One region of the Solibacillus sp. FSL W7-1324 genome, then DNA from elsewhere that is predicted to be linked to it. Evidence: riboswitches for the same ligand, from Rfam matches in the RefSeq annotation. Region 1 holds a riboswitch; the other holds the start of a gene.
The links. A riboswitch is a leader RNA that binds a small molecule or an ion and turns the genes downstream of it on or off. The one in region 1 is predicted to bind S-adenosylmethionine.

Region 1 (4,192 bases):
TCGTTAACGGTAATTGTTCTTTCAATTCCATTAACACATCTGTATTCCGTGTAAGATGATGAGGCTCCAATTCATGTTTCAGCTTAACATTGGATGTAATAGCGCTGAAGCTTGATAAAGCATTCGACAATTTTCCAGGTGCCAGCTTTAAATTAAACCAAGGGGATGTTAATACAACACCCGCACATTCTATTTTATTGTTCTGAAGCACATACGTAGCGATTGCAGCTCCTAGCCCATTTCCGACGATAAAAAGCGGTAAATTATATTCCAGTGCCACTTTCAATAACACCTTTGTATACTTGTAATATTCTTTAAAATCCTCATCATGATACTTTGTATACTTTCCTTGTTCACCATGTCCCGGCAAATCTCCCATTACAACATGAAAGTGGGAACTGCGGAACTTTTCGATTAACCATGCGTACCACCGATGATGTTCATATGCGCTATGAAGAATAACGACTACGGCTTTTGGTTGTTGCTCTGTTTCCCATTTCCACATGGCCATACTCCTTACATATAAATTATTTTACTGTCATAAATACGTGACCTTTAATAGAGGTCAGAGTTGTTAAACTGTATTAAAAAAATACGATGTTACACCTTCTTTAACACCGGCATCATTATATTACTTTTTATTTGTTTAATTATAATACATTCCTTTCTAAAAGAAATGTTAATTGAAAAATCTTCACGTTTTGTTACGATATCTATAGATTTATCTACAATTTTATAGAAGAAATGAGGAATTGAAAATGATTTACCCTTATAAGGATAAAGAACCGACGATCCACCCTTCCGCATTTATTGCCGACTATGCCACAGTTACCGGCGACGTAACAATCGGAGCCGAAACTTCAATCTGGTTTAACACGGTCATCCGCGGCGATGTCAATAAAACAATAATCGGAGAGCGTGTCAGCATACAGGATTTGAGCTGCCTTCACCAAAGCCCTGCTTATCCTCTCATTATTGAAGATGAAGTAACAATAGGTCATCAAGTTACATTACATAGCTGTACAATTAAGAAACGTGCTTTAGTTGGTATGGGTTCCATCATATTGGACGGTGCCGTTATTGGCGAAGGAGCATTTATCGGTGCCGGCAGTCTTGTTCCGCCGGGAAAAGTGATTCCTCCTAATTGTTTGGCGATGGGTCGTCCAGCAAAAGTCGTACGTGAAGTAACGGCAGAAGACCGCGCTGATATGGACCGGATTATTTCCGAATATGTGGCGAAGGGTCAATACTATAAATCACTTCAGAAATAATTTTACACTCATATATTATTTTTCGGAATCTCTACCTATTATATAGGAAATTTAAAAGAAATTATAAAAAAGGAGCACTCCACCTAACTGGATGCTCCTTTATATTTTATTAAATTCCTGCTTTTGCTTTCAGTTCAGCTGCTTTATCCGTATTTTCCCATGGTACATTTAAATCTGTACGACCGAAATGTCCGTAAGCTGCTGTTTGCTTATAGATCGGGCGACGTAAATCAAGCATTTTAATAATGCCTGCAGGACGTAAATCAAATAGCTCACGAACCCAGTTTACGATTTCTGATTCCGCCACTTTACCTGTACCGAATGTATCAACTGCGATTGACACTGGTTGTGCAACACCGATTGCATACGCCAATTGTACTTCAGCACGGTCAGCTAAGCCAGCCGCTACAATGTTTTTAGCAACATAGCGTGCTGCATATGCTGCAGAACGGTCAACTTTTGTTGCATCCTTACCTGAGAATGCACCGCCGCCGTGACGTGCATAACCGCCGTAAGTATCCACAATAATTTTACGACCTGTAAGACCTGCATCGCCTTTAGGTCCGCCGATTACGAAGCGACCTGTCGGGTTGATGAAGTATTTTGTAGCTTCATCCAATAAATGTGCAGGAACTACCGGTTTAATCACGTGTTCTTTAATGTCTGTTTGGATTTGTTCCAATGTTGCTTCTTCATCATGCTGTGTTGAAATAACGATCGTATCCACACGAACAGGTTCATTGTTTTCATCATATTCGATTGTCACTTGTGTTTTACCATCCGGACGTAAATATTCTAATTCCCCTGATTTACGCACTTCTGTTAAACGACGCGCTAATTTGTGAGCTAAAGAAATAGGCATCGGCATAAGTTCCGGTGTTTCGTTACATGCATAACCGAACATTAAACCTTGGTCACCTGCACCAATTGCTTCAAGTTCATCTTCCGTCATTGAACCTTCACGTGCTTCCAATGCCTGATCAACACCTTGTGCAATGTCAGGTGATTGCTCTCCTACTGCTACTAATACTGCAAGATTTTCAGCATCAAAGCCGTACTTACCGCGTGTATAGCCGATTTCTGCCACTGTATCGCGGATAATACCCTTCATATCTACATAAGTAGACGTTGTAATTTCACCAGATACTAATACTAAGCCTGTTGTTACCGTAGTTTCACAAGCTACACGTGCATTTGGATCTGCAGCTAAAATAGCGTCTAAAATGGCATCCGAAATTTGATCACAAATTTTGTCCGGATGTCCTTCCGTTACACTTTCTGATGTAAACAGTCGACGATTTGTCATGTCATTTCCTCCTAAATCACTTTGGCAATTGTTTTTTATTGATACGGTACTCATTACCCATGTCCGTTATATTAGAGCACTTACGCATATGCGTATCCGGCCTTTTTAACGTCAAGCTATATTTGCTTTAACACGAGGGTCTGAAAGGCTGTAACTATATAATTTTCGCTCAGTACGAAATTGTAAAACAGAATAAAAAAAATCCTTTCGCTCATAGCCGTGTTCATCACACGTGAGGAAAGGATATTACGTTTCGTTACCTTTCACTCTTATCGTTCAAGGGAAATTTTGCCCTTGCATCAGGTTGGCACCAACACGTATAAAATATACGCAGGTTGCCGGGTTTCATAGGGCCTGCCCCTCCACCAGCTCGGGATAAGAGTATCCGTTCAATAAAACATTTTACGCAAAAAATCAATGACTGTCAACAAATTTTGACTTTTTTCGATATGTCAAAATTTACGAAAAAATAATTTGCAATTAGTATAGATTATTTCACTTAATGTGTTATACTATTTTTGAATTAGGAATCAACTCCCCTCTATAAGGGAATACTATAAAAAAGGATGGTATTTAATAGATGAATTCGGTAGAAATTGCTAACGAGCTGAAAGAACTTTTAAACGGGGAAAACATCAAAACTCAATTATCTGTTCCACAATTGATTGAAAAAGCGACATCACGCGGAGAAGCAACGCTAACTGTTGAGGGTGCTTTACGCGCTGAAACAGGCAAATATACTGGCCGCTCTCCTAAAGATAAATATATAGTAGAAGAAGAAATCTCAAAAGACAAAATCGATTGGGGTAAAGTCAACCGTCCGATCTCAGCAGAAGTATTTGATAAACTTTATGTAAAAGTTTTAAATTACTTAAAAGAACGCGACGAGTTATATGTATTCAACGGTTTTGCCGGTGCAGACAAAGATTCTCAATTATCTATTAAAGTAATTAATGAATATGCTTGGCATAACCTATTCTGTCATCAATTATTCATCCGCCCAACAGCAGACGAATTGGCTAAACACGTTGCCGAGTTTACAATCGTATCTGCGCCAAACTTCAAAGCAGATCCGGAAGTAGACGGTACTGGATCGGAAACATTTATTATAACATCTATCGAAAAGAAAATCATCTTAATCGGCGGAACTGAGTACGCAGGTGAAATGAAGAAGTCAATCTTCGGTATTATGAACTACTTATTACCTGAACAAGGTATTTTCCCAATGCACTGCTCTGCCAACGTTGGCGAAGAAGGCGATGTAGCATTATTCTTCGGTTTATCTGGTACAGGGAAAACTACGTTATCAGCTGACAAAGACCGCAAATTAATCGGTGATGATGAGCACGGCTGGTCTGACAACGGTGTATTCAACATTGAAGGTGGTTGCTACGCAAAAACAATCAACCTATCTGCTGAAAATGAGCCGGAAATCTACAATGCGATCCGCTTTGGTTCAGTATTGGAAAACGTGGCAGTAGACCCTGAATCACGCGAATGCGACTATGCAGACGGTTCTTTAACAGAAAACACACGTGTTGCTTACCCAATCGACTTTATCGACAATATTGTATTGCCATCAGTAGCAGGTCATCCGAATACAATCGTCTTCTTA
Region 2 (4,192 bases), 2.3 Mb from region 1:
GATGGTACTTCGAATGCTGAAGAAGCTAAGGCGACAGTAAAAGTCGTGCGTGTTTATAAAGAGCGTGTAGGTGATTTCACGATCGTATCATTCCTGGCGAACACAGGCGAAAACTTCATCGTATCTACAGAAGTTGCACCGTTTGCAATCTATTTGCAAGAAGGTGACCAGGCGACGATTACGTATGCAAAAACAGGAGAAGACTTCCAACCTGTAAAAACATTGCAGATTGAAGGGTTGAAATAAACAAAAGGAGTATGCCATTTTGAGGCATACTCCTTTTTAATTGGATTACTTCCAAGTAAAGCCTCGTGAAGCAAGGAAGTCTTTCATATGCGGACGGTTTTGCTGAACTAAGTAATCAGCCATTTGTTTCGTCCATGTCGCAGTCTTCTGATTTGAAGAACGGCTGCTATAATAGTCTTCCATAATTCCATCGTACTCATCCAGAAGTGTTTCATACTTATCAACGTCATAACCGTTTTCATGCAACACCGCAGCTACCGGTAAACGCGGCTTTGTTTCGTTGCGTTTTGTCGGTGTACCGATTGTCATCGCAAACAACGGGAAAACGTATTCCGGTAAATTGAAAAGCTCGCTGATTTCTTTAGGATTAGTACGGGCACCACCGATATAGCAAATGCCATAACCCATTGATTCAGCTGCAATAACGAAGTTTTGGGCAAATAACGCAACATCTGCTACCCCTACAAGAACATTTTCAGCAGAGTCAGCAGAAATATCAACCCCATGCTTTTGACCCGCTACTTGCAAACGTTTGAAATCTACACAAAACAAGAAAGAGGCACCTGCTGTTTTGAACTGGAATTCGTTTTTAGACAGTTCCCCAAGCTTCTTTTTCTTTTCTTCATCCGTTACCCAAATGACACTGTATGCCTGGACAAAATGCGAACTTGCTGCCATTTGTGCCGTTTCGATTAAATCGATGACCGTTTCTTTTGAAATTTCCTCACCTGTATATTTACGAACAGATGTATGACTGCGTAATAATTCTTTTGTATTCACGTGAACATCTCCCTTTTATGTAATAAAACTTAATGGTGTATCCTTCATGCTTATTTTAGTCAATATTTTACTTGAAGTCGATTATTAGCGTCTGTTCAATTCATAGAGATGAAATTTATGCATATCGTTAAATACAGATAAGAGCAATCTGAATTAAATCAGAAAATTTTAAATTTTTTGTGTTGACATATCGGATTAGTATGTTTTATACTGAGACACAACGATGGAACACAAATCACATAACTCTTATCAAGAGCGGCGGAGGGAATAGGCCCTGAGATGCCCGGCAACCAGTAAGTGATGAACTGACTAAGGTGCTAAATCCTACAAAATGGACAATCATTTTGAAAGATAAGAGGAGGCAAACTTGCTCATGCGCAACCCTCTTCTTAACTGAAGAGGGTTTTTTTCATTTAAAAAATCCTCCTCAAAAACACCGATTTCACCATCGATTAAATTTTTGGGGGTAATAAAATGACAAATTTAAGACCAGAAACATTATTATTACACGGGGGTCAAAAACCAGATCCTGAAACAGGAGCGATCGCTGTTCCGGTATACCGTACAACGGCTTATGCATTTAACGACACTGCTCATGCGCAACGTCTATTTGCATTACAGGAGACAGGCAATATTTATTCTCGTATTATGAACCCGACAGTCGGGGCATTTGAAGAACGGGTTGCTTTATTAGAAGGGGGTACAGCTGCAGTAGGGCTTTCATCTGGCGCAGCAGCAGTAGCATTTTCTATTTTAAACGTAGCCGGTGCAGGGGATGAAATTGTTGCGGCAGGCTCACTTTACGGTGGGACTTACAATTTATTCGCAACTACATTGCCTCGTTACGGCATTACAGTGAAATTTGTGGATGAATCAGATCCTGCAAACTTCCAGGCGGCAATCACGGATAAAACGAAGGCAATCTTCGCTGAAATTATCGGAAATCCAAGCTTAAAAGTACTGGATATTGAAGCGGTAGCAAACATCGCTCATGACAATGGTCTTCCTTTATTAATCGACAGCACATTTGCTTCCCCATACGGAAGTAATCCGATTGAATTCGGCGCGGATGTTGTCATTCATTCTGCAACAAAGTGGATTGGCGGTCATGGAACGACAATCGGCGGGATTGTTGTTGATGCAGGTAAGTTTGATTGGACGCAAGGAAGACATCCAGGATTTACAGAACCGGATACTTCATACCATGGTCTACGCTACGGAATTGACACAGCAGGCGCTGCATTTGCGACAAAGCTTCGTGTTCAACTATTGCGTGATTTTGGTCCAACATTATCTGCTGACGCGGCATTTAACTTCCTGCAAGGACTTGAAACGCTTCATTTGCGTATTGTCCGTCACAATGAAAATACACAAAAGGTAGCCGAGTATTTAAGAAACCACCCATTTGTGGAGTACGTAAATTACAACGGCTTTGAAGATTTTGCGACACATGATCTAGCGAAGAAGTATTTGAAAAATGGCTTCGGATCGATCATTACATTCGGTATTAAAGGTGGGCGTGAAGCAGGCCGCCAAGTAATCGATAACGTAGAACTGTTCTCTCATGTAGCGAACGTTGGGGATGCCCGTTCATTGATCATCCACCCTGCGAGCACAACACACCAACAGTTATCTGCTGAAGAATTAAAAACTGCCGGCGTATCGGAAGAGCTCATTCGCTTATCGATCGGGTTAGAAGCAGCAGAAGATATTATCGCTGATTTAGAACAGGCATTAGCAAAAGTTGCGGCTGAAGTAGGCGTAGAAACAAACGCATAAAATGTGATGAAAGGCTTAGCTTCTCCCATTCGAGAAGTTAAGCAATTTTTAGAAAATTAATCCCTACTATTTTTATAAGTTTTATTGACAAATATAAAACCTAGTAATACAATGGGGATAATAAAATACCAACCAGAAAAATTTAAAATGATGTTGCAGCATCATTGGAAGAAAAGGAGTTGTTCAACATGGGGAAAGTATACAGTGCACAAAACATTGCAGCCTATATTATTTATGAACTTAATGACGTAAAGGAATTTGTGAACGCTTGCGCTATCCAGCAAATTTTGGCGGATGTGAATACGATGTGGCAGCATGTTTTCGGACACAATGCTTTCTCAGAACAAGCTCACGATCTTTCCACAGAAGGTTATGTTGTAAGAGAAGTAGCCGAAGCATATAAAATTCATGGTACAGCCCATATTTTATCGCCAGCAAGAGAATGGTTTTTAAAGTACGGGGAATTTCAGTTAGTGGAGCGCCCATATGCGGTTCCTAACTACTCGGCAAAAGAGGAAATCGTCATGACCAAGATTTTAACTGCCTATCGTTTACGGGCATTTAATGATATAAACGTGGCAGTATAAAATAATTCCGGAACACTAGCGAGCCCCCTTGCTAGTGTTTTTTATTTTTTGTGGTGTTGATGTATGACGTTTTATTAGAAGAATGAAGAGAGTTATTAGAAGAAGTTTTGGGAATATTAGAAGAAATGGCGATGTTATTAGAATTTGAGGGGAATCATGGTTTGTGTACGTGCTTTTTTAGCCGAAAAATGAATGCAAAAACTGGTATGCCGGTTTTATTAGAACAATGGAGTGGGATATTAGAAGAAGTGTGAGTGATATTAGCACATTGAGCTCGGATATTAGCATGTTTCGTATCCATATTAGAACATTGACAGGATATATTAGAAGATCGCAATTTTATTAGAACATTTTAAAATATATTAGATGATTTCCGAATATATTAGAAAATAACAAAACGCCCTTACTACATAGCCTCAACTATAAGAAGTGACTGGAAATATTTGCGCCTTCCACCCTAAAATAGCTCTTAAAAAATAAAATTTGGATGAATATTGACCGTTTACAGTAAACAAATGTCCTTCTAGGCGAGATTCCCCTTGTTTTCATGTATTATATAAGATAGAATTTGCTTTAAGATAAATTTTTTGAATTATTCGTTAATATATGTGTGTTAAGAATTTGGAGGAGAAAGGCAATGGCAACAATCAAGGCAGCGATCTTAGGATTTGGCACAGTAGGTCAGGGGATTTACCATATTTTAAATGAGAAGAGGCAGGAGCTTCGCGAAAAGCTAGGTGTTGAACTGGAGGTCGCGAAGATTTTAGTTACCGATGCAAGCCGTGAGCGTGTACCGGGGA

Region 2: linked by a shared signal. The riboswitch ahead of MKY71_RS01640 (O-acetylhomoserine aminocarboxypropyltransferase/cysteine synthase family protein) and the one ahead of metK (methionine adenosyltransferase) in region 1 are both predicted to bind S-adenosylmethionine.

Annotation. Positions count from the first base shown of each region.
Region 1 covers NZ_JBBOYH010000001.1:2,675,600-2,679,791, forward strand. The annotation lists gene MKY71_RS13180 (alpha/beta hydrolase) at 1-505, opposite strand, end outside; gene MKY71_RS13185 (gamma carbonic anhydrase) at 759-1,271, shown strand; gene metK (methionine adenosyltransferase) at 1,381-2,577, opposite strand; SAM riboswitch class I at 2,844-2,959, opposite strand; gene pckA (phosphoenolpyruvate carboxykinase (ATP)) at 3,158-4,192, shown strand, end outside.
Region 2 covers NZ_JBBOYH010000001.1:329,256-333,447, forward strand. The annotation lists gene MKY71_RS01630 (hypothetical protein) at 1-246, shown strand, start outside; gene nfsA (oxygen-insensitive NADPH nitroreductase) at 292-1,026, opposite strand; SAM riboswitch class I at 1,270-1,384, shown strand; gene MKY71_RS01640 (O-acetylhomoserine aminocarboxypropyltransferase/cysteine synthase family protein) at 1,501-2,805, shown strand; gene MKY71_RS01645 (hypothetical protein) at 2,994-3,392, shown strand; gene MKY71_RS01650 (homoserine dehydrogenase) at 4,030-4,192, shown strand, end outside.